Hydrogenovibrio crunogenus: one gene and its partners. The protein of the gene in region 2 interacts with the protein of the main gene of each other region in a pairwise test. Links are inferred from orthologs where the notes say so. Each region holds a gene or a part of one and is shown on either strand. Other genes may lie near its edges.

Region 1 (2,829 bases), 1.0 Mb from region 2 along the record:
AAGTCGTGTTGCACGGTGACGCCTACGATCAAGCAGCAGCGCATGCTAAAACATTGTGCGAAGAAAATGGTTATACCTATATTCCGCCTTATGACGATGTAGATGTGATTGCTGGTCAAGGCACGATTGCATTGGAAATGTTGCGCCAAAGCAAACCTTTTGATGTGATTTTCGTTCCGGTCGGTGGTGGAGGGTTGATTGCAGGTATTTCAGCGGTTATTAAGCAAGTGTCTCCTGAAACCCGCATTGTCGGCGTTGAGCCAGAAGATGCTGCTTGTATGACCGAAGCCCTTAAAGCGAAAGAGCGGGTCAAACTTAATTCGGTTGGTATTTTTGCAGATGGCGTGGCTGTAGCACAAGTCGGTGAGATTCCATTTCGTATTGCGCAAACTTGTGTGGATGAAATGGTGACCGTTAAAACCGATGAGATTTGTGCTGCGGTTAAGGATATTTTTGAAGACACCCGTGCGATTGCCGAGCCAGCAGGCGCACTCGCATTGGCGGGAATGAAAAAGTTCGTGGAAGAAAAAGGCGTGGCCGACTTGAATATGGCAGTGATCGTCAGTGGTGCGAATATGAATTTTGACGGTTTGCGCTATATTTCCGAACGGACAGAAATCGGTGAAAAACGCGAAGCCATTTTTGCGGTGACCATTGATGAAAAACCAGGAAGCTTTAAACGCTTCTGTGAGTTACTTGGAGATCGCCGTGCAATTACAGAATTCAATTATCGTTATTCAGATCGTCAAAAAGCGGTGGTTTTTGTTGGCGTGAGAACCGAAGGCGGCACGGCTGAAAAAGAATCGTTGATTAAGCAATTAAAGCAATGCGGCTATGAGTTGGAAGACCTGAGTGATGATGAAATGGCTAAATTGCACTTGCGATTTATGGTCGGTGGCCATGCAAAAGGGGTCGAGAATGAGTTGCTGTATCGTTTTCAGTTTCCAGAACGTCCCGGCGCATTGTTGCAGTTTTTAATTCAAATGAGTGAAGAATGGAACATCAGTTTATTCCATTATCGAAACCATGGCGCTGCTTATGGTCGCGTGTTGGTCGGGGTGCAGGTTCCTCCGGAACAAAAGCCCGCATTTGAAGCGTATTTGGATAACTTAGGTTATCGTTATTTCTCAGAACAAGACAATATTGGGTATCAATTATTTTTAAAACCGATTGAATAGGTTTTAAACACAATTCATCCGGTTCTAAAAATGACCAGGCCTGGTCATTTTTCATTCAAAACGTGTAGAGATTCTTTTCAGTGACCAGTCCTTCTAAAGGAATGTCCCAAGGCTCGGGTTGGATGTGTTCCACTTTCTGACACTCGTGTGCCCATCCAATCAGTTTTGGTCGATTATGACGATGGGTTTGCCAGCGTTTAAACTGAAACGTCCGATCATAAAATCCTCCCCCCATCCCTGTTCGATGTCCTTGTAAGTCAAAGCAGGTCAGCGGCATTAAAACCAGGTCGAGTTGTTGACCGGTTAAGTGATATTGGTTCTGGATTTGTGGCTCTAAAATACCAAAACGATTTGGTGCCAAGACGCTCTCAGGGGTATATTCAGCAAATGCCATATGACGCCCTCGTAAGGTTTTCAGCACGGGTAAAAAAACCTGATGATTTCGTTGCCACAGTGCGTCAATGAGTGAGTCGGTATTGAGTTCACCATCTTGTGAAAAATAAACAGCAATGCGTTTGGGGCGTTGTAGCCAATTGGATCGCAATAATAAATGGGAAGCTTGTCTAGCGTGATGAAATTGTTGCTCAGGGCTCAGCTGGTTGCGTCTTTCTCGACACGTATTTCTTAAGTTCATGCGGGATGAATCTCGTTGGTCACTAAAATCGATGAGACCCTGATGTCTCAAATAAGAAATGGGAATACGAACTAGGCCATTAATCCCTGAACCGTTAAGTTCAGGTGGCAGCCTCGACTAAAGACTTAGGATTCTCGGACATAAGCGAGATTCTCACCATCTAAAGTTTCTGGCCCCGAGATCATAGCTATCGGCAGGGGATTTGAACCTAGTCCGTATGAGTCATTATTATAACAATTTATAGAGTTATTAATAGGGTCAAAGCGGTTTTTCTTATCAGTTGTTTTGATTAGAAACCGGTTACAAATTAAAACATTCTATAAACAAAGGCAAAACTCAGGGGAGTGCTTGATTTAGCGATATTAAATTAAAGGAAGAAGTTATCAGTTTTCTTTTGAAGTGTTGGCAACCTGCGTGATGGCATCTTCAATTTGTTCGTCTAGTCGTAAGCAATATTGTGTGGTTTCTTGTTTCATTTGCAGGTGGTCGTAACATAAGTTTAACGCCACCATTAGAACTTTGCTTTCTCCCTTTAAAGTCGTGACTTGGTCTAGCTTATCTTCCAACATGGTGGCCGCTTCAATCAAGCGTTCACGGTCCTCAGGCTCGCACGGTACTTCAAAAGTGTGGTTCATTAAAGATAACGTTAGCATGGAATTCTCACGTAAAAGGGGTTAAATAAAAAGCCAGTAAGCATTGTGACAAAATCAACCAGTCAAAGTCGATACACAACTTAATCTAAGTTATATATTACGCATTTCGTTTGGGTTTGTCATCCTAGAAAAAATTTAAAAAGACCTTGTCCATTTGGTTAAGCAAAACGCTCATGGTATTATTTGCTCATAAATGCATGAATTCTAGCAAATTAGCTTCTCCTTTAGGTTTGGAGGAGAGTTTGAAAAGAATTTGGAATTTTAATAAATAAAATAAAATGGATTCGTCTTGAATGGAATTTGATCAAATAAATGACGCTTTGCAAGCGTACCCCGAATTGGAATCGCCTTCGTTTTTGCAAGG
Region 2 (2,828 bases):
GTCAAATCCAAATGATCCCCTTCAAAATATTGAATATGAGACGATGCTATTTTTAATTGCTCCGCCACATCACTTACAGATAGCTTTTTCTGCTCTCTAGCCGCTTTCAATGCTCGACTGAGATCCGTAAAGACGGGGCTTTCATCAGAAGTAGATTCTTGGTGCGCTTCATTAGCCATGTAATTTATCCAAGTTAACAGTTTGAAGAGTTCGTTTGGTTCTGTCTTTAACTTTGCCTGCAAGTTGTCCACATGCCGCATCAATATCATCGCCACGCGTACGGCGAACAGTACAATTCACCCCCGCTTCCATCAAGGCGTCCTTAAAACGATGCACAGCATTATTTGAAGAACGTTGATAATCGGTATTCGGGAAAGGATTGAAAGGAATTAAATTCACTTTACAAGGCAAATCGCCAAGCAGTTCAATTAACTGTTGAGCATGCTCCAGTCGATCGTTCACATGATCCAGCATTACGTATTCAACCGTCACATGCTTCTTGCTGTGACCGCCTTCCACATAACGATGTAAAGCTGGCATCAGTACTTCAAGCGGGTACTTCTTATTAATTGGAACCAACTCATCACGTAAGGTATTATTAGGAGCATGCAGTGAAATCGCCAAACTAACGTCCAAAGACTCTTTGATCTTGTCAATGGCCGGCACAACTCCGGCCGTACTGATCGTCACACGGCGCTTGGACAAGCCATAAGCATTATCATCCATCAAAATACGGGCTGTTGGAAAGGTGTGTTTTACGTTTAACAGCGGTTCACCCATTCCCATAAAAACCACATTGGAGATAATACGCTCTTCTTTAGGTTTACAGCCTAGAGCTTTGTTGGCAACCCACATCTGAGCAACAATTTCCCAGTTTTCTAAGTTTCGGTTAAAACCTTGCTGTCCGGTTGAGCAGAAACTGCATTCCAGTGCACACCCTACCTGGGAAGAGATACACAGAGTCCCACGTGACTTTTCAGGGATAAAGACTGCTTCAACACAATTATGATTATCAACTTCTAACAACCATTTAATGGTACCGTCTGCCGAACGTTGCTCCGAAACAATTTTAGGCGTGCGAATAAGCGCTGTTTTCGACAGTTTGTCTCTAAGCGACTTGCTGATATTGGTCATTTCTTCAAAGTCACTGACACCGAACTGATGAATCCACTTCATTACCTGGCCGGCACGAAACGGCTTTTCGCCAATACTGGCAAAAAACTCTGTTAATTCAGTACGATCCATACCGAGTAAATCGACTTTATTTTTTATCTTATCCGTCACTTAATACCTACTTGCCCGCAATTCTATTGAGCACATTTTCATTTTAAGGTGCTGAAAAAACTTCAATCTCACTGAAAAAATAGCTAATTTCTCTTTGTGCACTTTCAGGAGAGTCAGAACCATGGACTGAATTCTGCTGCATTGAGATAGCATATTCTTTACGAATAGACCCTGCCGGTGCCTTTTCCGGGTCGGTTGGCCCCATGATTTCACGATTTTTTGCTATTGCATCATCGCCTTCTAAGACTTGAACAATAATGGGACCTGCCGTCATATTTTTAATTAAAGTATCAAAAAAAGGTTTCCCATCGTGTTCTGCATAGAACCCTTTTGCTTCTTGAACCGTCAAAAAAACCATTTTTGACGCAATGATCTTCAATCCATTTTGCTCAAGTTTAGAGACAATCTGACCAATCAGATTACGCTTTACTGCATCCGGTTTAATAATCGAAAAAGTTCTTTCCAGCATATTTGCTTTCCTAATATTCGTATAAGAGAGTTATTTTAACAATCTGATAAAAACATTGCAGAAAAAAGGCTTTTTATGTTAATAAAATTTCGTTTTAAACAAAAAAGCCCCGGTAAACTACCTGGGGCTTTTTGCGGGCATGCGGTTAAAATGCTTAAACGGTAAAGGACTCTCCACAGCCACAACTGTCTTTTACACGAGGATTATTAAATTCAAATCCTTCATTCAAAAGACTTTCCTTCACGTAATCCAATTCCATACCATCAATCTGTTCCAAGCTTTTTCGATTCACAACAACCTTAACGCCAAAACTTTCAAACACTTCATCGTTGTCCCTAATTTCATCGGCATAGTCCACAACATAAGAAAATCCGGCACAACCACTCACCTTTGTACCAACTCTTAAGCCAATACCTTGGCCCCTTTTCTCTAACATACTGTTAACTCGATCTGCCGCTGCTTGTGTTAATGTTACTGCCATTCTGACTTCAAACCTTTTCTTTCTTTAATTAATTCATGCAAATTGAACAGACTGGATAGAAGAACGTCGATCAATAATTTGCTGCAAAGTTACGCCATCCAAAAATTCATTAATCATACCGCTCAAGTCTGCCCAAAGTTCGTGCGACAAGCACTGAACACCATTTTGACAATTGGATTTACCACGACACTTTCTAGGCTCCAGATCTTCATTCACCGCGCCAATCACTTCACTGACAGAAATCTCGTTGGCATCACGACTTAAACGGTAGCCTCCACCTGGCCCACGCGCACTCAAAACCAACCCAGATTTCTTCAATTTAGCAAAAATCTGCTCCAGATAAGACAATGAAATATCCTGCCTTTCAGAAATCATGGCTAATGTAATCGGGCCTTTTGACTGGTTTAAAGCGATATCAAGCATCGCAGTCACGGCGTAACGTCCTTTTGAGGTGAGCTTCATAGAAATAAAACCTTTTGAAAATATCTGACCACCCTCAGGCAAATCATCTATTAATTAAATAAGTAAATCAATTCTACAATAACCTACCTTTTAACTCAAGAATTTCCTGCTTTGCTTCTTCTCGCGCCAGAA
Region 3 (3,067 bases), 310 kb from region 2 along the record:
ATGAGACAGGTCTTGATTGCCTTGTGCAATTTGTTCAATGCCACTGTTGACGTCCGTTGAGCAGTCCATGACCTGAGTAATGGTGTTGTTTAGATAGGAAGTGGTCCCATTTAGGTTTTCCTTAAGTAAGTTAAGCTCTCCTTTAAAGGGGGTCTCAATTTGATGTGTGAGATTGCCTTGATGAAGGGAATCAACGGCTTGGTTAAGCGCTTGAATACTAATTGAAACGGTATCTACTGTTTGGTTAATGAATGTTTTCAATTCCGTCAAGCGCCCATGTGTTTCTATGTCGACGCGTTGACTGTAATCTGCGTGATTGACTTTACGCATCACCTGGTTGATTTGGTCAATGATTTGATCCATCTGCTGCATGGCAAAATCAACATTTTTCCTGAGGCTGCCTTTGACATTTTGATCCATTCGAACAGAAAAATCGCCTTGGGCAATGGCTTGGGAGACAGATTCCAAAGAAGTCATTGTCAGTTCAACGCTGCCAATTGACGCATTGACATTGTTTTTAAGGGTTTCTAAGTCGCCATACACTTCAACATCACAGCGAATATCAAACTTGCCATCGGCCACTTCAGCCAGTCGTTCATTAATTTGGTCAAAAATACTTTTTAAGTTTTGCGACAGTTGATTAAAACTTTGAGAAACTTGCCCGACTTCATCCGGGTGTTTGATAGAAATCGTTTTTGAAAAATCATTGGATGAAGTAATTTGTAAAATCCCTTTTTCCAGGGTTTTCAACGGACGTACAATTTTATTCATCAGGGTGTTGTACATCAAAATAAAAAAAGCCCCAACGGCAATCAGTACCGCAATAATAAAAATGAGTGTGAGCTGGCTCATCCAAGCCAAGTTTTCTGTCAGGTGGTGTGAAAGCTGAACGATTTCAGAAGGGGTTGATTGTGCAGAGGTATTTAATAACAGGGGGTGTAATGTTTGCCAGTCTTGTTGAACCAAAAAAATTTCGTGGTGAAGTAAGCTAAAAGCAAACGTGAAAAAAATGCCGGCACCGGCCATCATGACCAGTAGCAGATTACTCAATGTGGATATTTTGGTTCGGCTCCAAAGCGTTGGCTTTTTCATTCAGATATTCCTAAGTGCAAAAAATTTAGTAGTTATATTTATTTGAGGAAATCATTCTAATGATTTTTTAAGCCATTCATATCAAAAGATTTTATTCGGGAGCTGCCAATTTATATGAGGGATGTTATGGCTGGAAAGATATTGATTTGTCTTGGAAAAGGGCCTGCTACCAAAAAAACCACGATAGGCTGATAAGGGGGAAGGGTGTGGGCTTTTTATGATGAAATGGCGAGCCGGGTCGATGATTTTGCCTTTTTTCTGTGCATAAGCCCCCCATAGGATAAAAACAATATTCTGGCGCTGTGAGGACAGAGCGTGAATGATGGCATCGGTGAATTGTTCCCAACCTTTGTTTTGGTGCGCATTGGCTTGACCGGCTTCAACGGTGAGCACCGCATTGAGCAATAATACTCCTTGATCGGCCCAAGATTGTAAATATCCACAATGAGTATTGTCTATGTTCAAATCATCAAGTAGCTCTTTATTGATATTAAGCAACGATTTTGGAAGCGGTTTTACGCCCGGCAACACGGAAAAACTCAACCCGTGCGCATGCCCCGGCGTAGGGTAAGGGTCTTGCCCTAAAATCACCACTTTAACGTCTTCGAAAGGGGTGCTGTTCAATGCGTTAAACCAAAGACCTGCTTTCGGGAGTATTTGTTTGCCGGCAGCTTTTTCTTCTAACAAAAAGGTTTTAAGCTGCTGCATATACGGTTTTTCAAACTCTTCGCCAATAACGTTAAGCCAAGATTCATCGAGTTGGATCTTTTGATCAGGCATAAAAACCTCTATTGTGGTCATCTGAACTAAGGGTTTAGGCGGGTAATTTGCCAGGCCTGGTCGTTTTTGGAAAGACGTTGATAACGAAAACGATCGTGTAACCGGCTGGGACGCCCTTGCCAAAATTCAAAATAACAAGGGTTGAGTTGATACCCACCCCAATGCGCTGGGCAGGTCAAGGATTGCTCAGAGTGAGACATGGCTTCTTCCAGCTTGGCTTCCAAGATATCACGGCTGGCTACCGGCTGGCTCTGGTTTGAAATTGACGCCGCAAGCTGACTGTCTTTGGGACGACTGTAAAAATAGGCTTCAGAGGTTTCGCGAGGCACTTTTTGTAGCGTGCCTTCAATTCGAATTTGTCGATCCAGTTCCGGCCAGAAGAATAATAAAGCGGCTTTGGCATTTTGATCGATTTGCTGACCTTTATCACTGTCATAATGTGTATAAAAAATAAATCCATCTGAGTTAAAGGCTTTTAATAACACAATACGACTATGAGGCTGACCGTCGGCGCTGACAGTTGAGATGCTCATCGCAGTGGCATCTTGTTGTGTTTTTTCAAGCGCGGTTTCCATCCAGTCTGAAAACTGATGGAAAGGGTCTGCTTGCAAGTCTGCTCGTCTTAGAGCGGCAAATCCATATTCACGTCTTTCAGCGTGATAATCTCTATTTGGCATAGGTAAGACGTTCCTGTTTGAATCCTTTTTAGTTACGGGGTAATATAACTCAACTTAAATTTTCTTACCACCAGGAGTTCCCATACGTGAGCGAAAACTATAATGCTTCCGAAATAGAGGTTTTAACCGGATTGGATCCAGTTCGAAAAAGGCCGGGGATGTATACGGACACCACGCGTCCGAACCATTTAGCGCAAGAAGTCATTGATAACAGTGTGGATGAGGCGATTGCCGGCCATGCCAGTAAAATCATTGTGACGCACTATGCGGATGGTTCGATTGCCGTTGAAGATGATGGTCGTGGGATGCCAGTGGATATTCACCCCGAACAGGGAATGCCTGGGGTGGAAGTCATTTTAACGAAGCTTCATGCAGGGGGAAAATTCTCCAACAAAGCCTACCAATTTTCCGGTGGTTTGCATGGTGTCGGGATTTCTGTAGTGAATGCCCTGTCCAAGCGGGTAGAAATTCAAATCAAGCGCGATGGGAAATTACACCAGATTGCCTTCGAGCAAGGG

What was found. Proteins that work in one complex are often made in the same cells at the same time.
Region 1: the proteins of ndk (region 2) and GHNINEIG_RS08265 interact in binary tests that used the Escherichia coli proteins (3 or more experiments, as listed by UniProt). The link is inferred for Hydrogenovibrio crunogenus from one-to-one orthologs.
Region 3: the proteins of ndk (region 2) and ung interact in binary tests that used the Escherichia coli proteins (3 or more experiments, as listed by UniProt). The link is inferred for Hydrogenovibrio crunogenus from one-to-one orthologs.

What each region holds. Positions count from the first base shown.
Region 1 is NZ_CP032096.1:1,727,278-1,730,106, reverse strand. Bases 24-2,775 are described here. They hold GHNINEIG_RS08265 (5-formyltetrahydrofolate cyclo-ligase), read right to left. Parts: upstream 1,813-2,775; coding sequence 1,234-1,812; downstream 24-1,233. Other genes in these bases: GHNINEIG_RS08255 (UPF0149 family protein), read left to right, coding at 2,759-2,775; GHNINEIG_RS08260 (cell division protein ZapA), read right to left, coding at 2,196-2,447; ilvA (threonine ammonia-lyase, biosynthetic), read left to right, coding at 24-1,178. In the rest of the region: more of ilvA, read left to right, coding at 1-23; more of GHNINEIG_RS08255, read left to right, coding at 2,776-2,829. UniProt on the Escherichia coli protein: Involved in the removal of 5-formyltetrahydrofolate.
Region 2 is NZ_CP032096.1:698,092-700,919, reverse strand. What follows is about bases 41-2,791. They hold ndk (nucleoside-diphosphate kinase), read right to left. Parts: upstream 1,754-2,791; coding sequence 1,328-1,753; downstream 41-1,327. Other genes in these bases: GHNINEIG_RS03240 (Rrf2 family transcriptional regulator), read right to left, coding at 2,268-2,696; GHNINEIG_RS03245 (HesB/IscA family protein), read right to left, coding at 1,908-2,234; rlmN (23S rRNA (adenine(2503)-C(2))-methyltransferase RlmN), read right to left, coding at 172-1,284; GHNINEIG_RS03265 (helix-turn-helix domain-containing protein), read right to left, coding at 41-179. Also shown: more of GHNINEIG_RS03265, read right to left, coding at 1-40. UniProt on the Escherichia coli protein: Major role in the synthesis of nucleoside triphosphates other than ATP. The ATP gamma phosphate is transferred to the NDP beta phosphate via a ping-pong mechanism, using a phosphorylated active-site intermediate.
Region 3 is NZ_CP032096.1:392,689-395,755, forward strand. Bases 24-3,013 are described here. They hold ung (uracil-DNA glycosylase), read right to left. Parts: upstream 1,873-3,013; coding sequence 1,174-1,872; downstream 24-1,173. Other genes in these bases: GHNINEIG_RS01815 (methyl-accepting chemotaxis protein), read right to left, coding at 24-1,092; pdxH (pyridoxamine 5'-phosphate oxidase), read right to left, coding at 1,899-2,549; parE (DNA topoisomerase IV subunit B), read left to right, coding at 2,636-3,013. In the rest of the region: more of GHNINEIG_RS01815, read right to left, coding at 1-23; more of parE, read left to right, coding at 3,014-3,067. UniProt on the Escherichia coli protein: Excises uracil residues from the DNA which can arise as a result of misincorporation of dUMP residues by DNA polymerase or due to deamination of cytosine.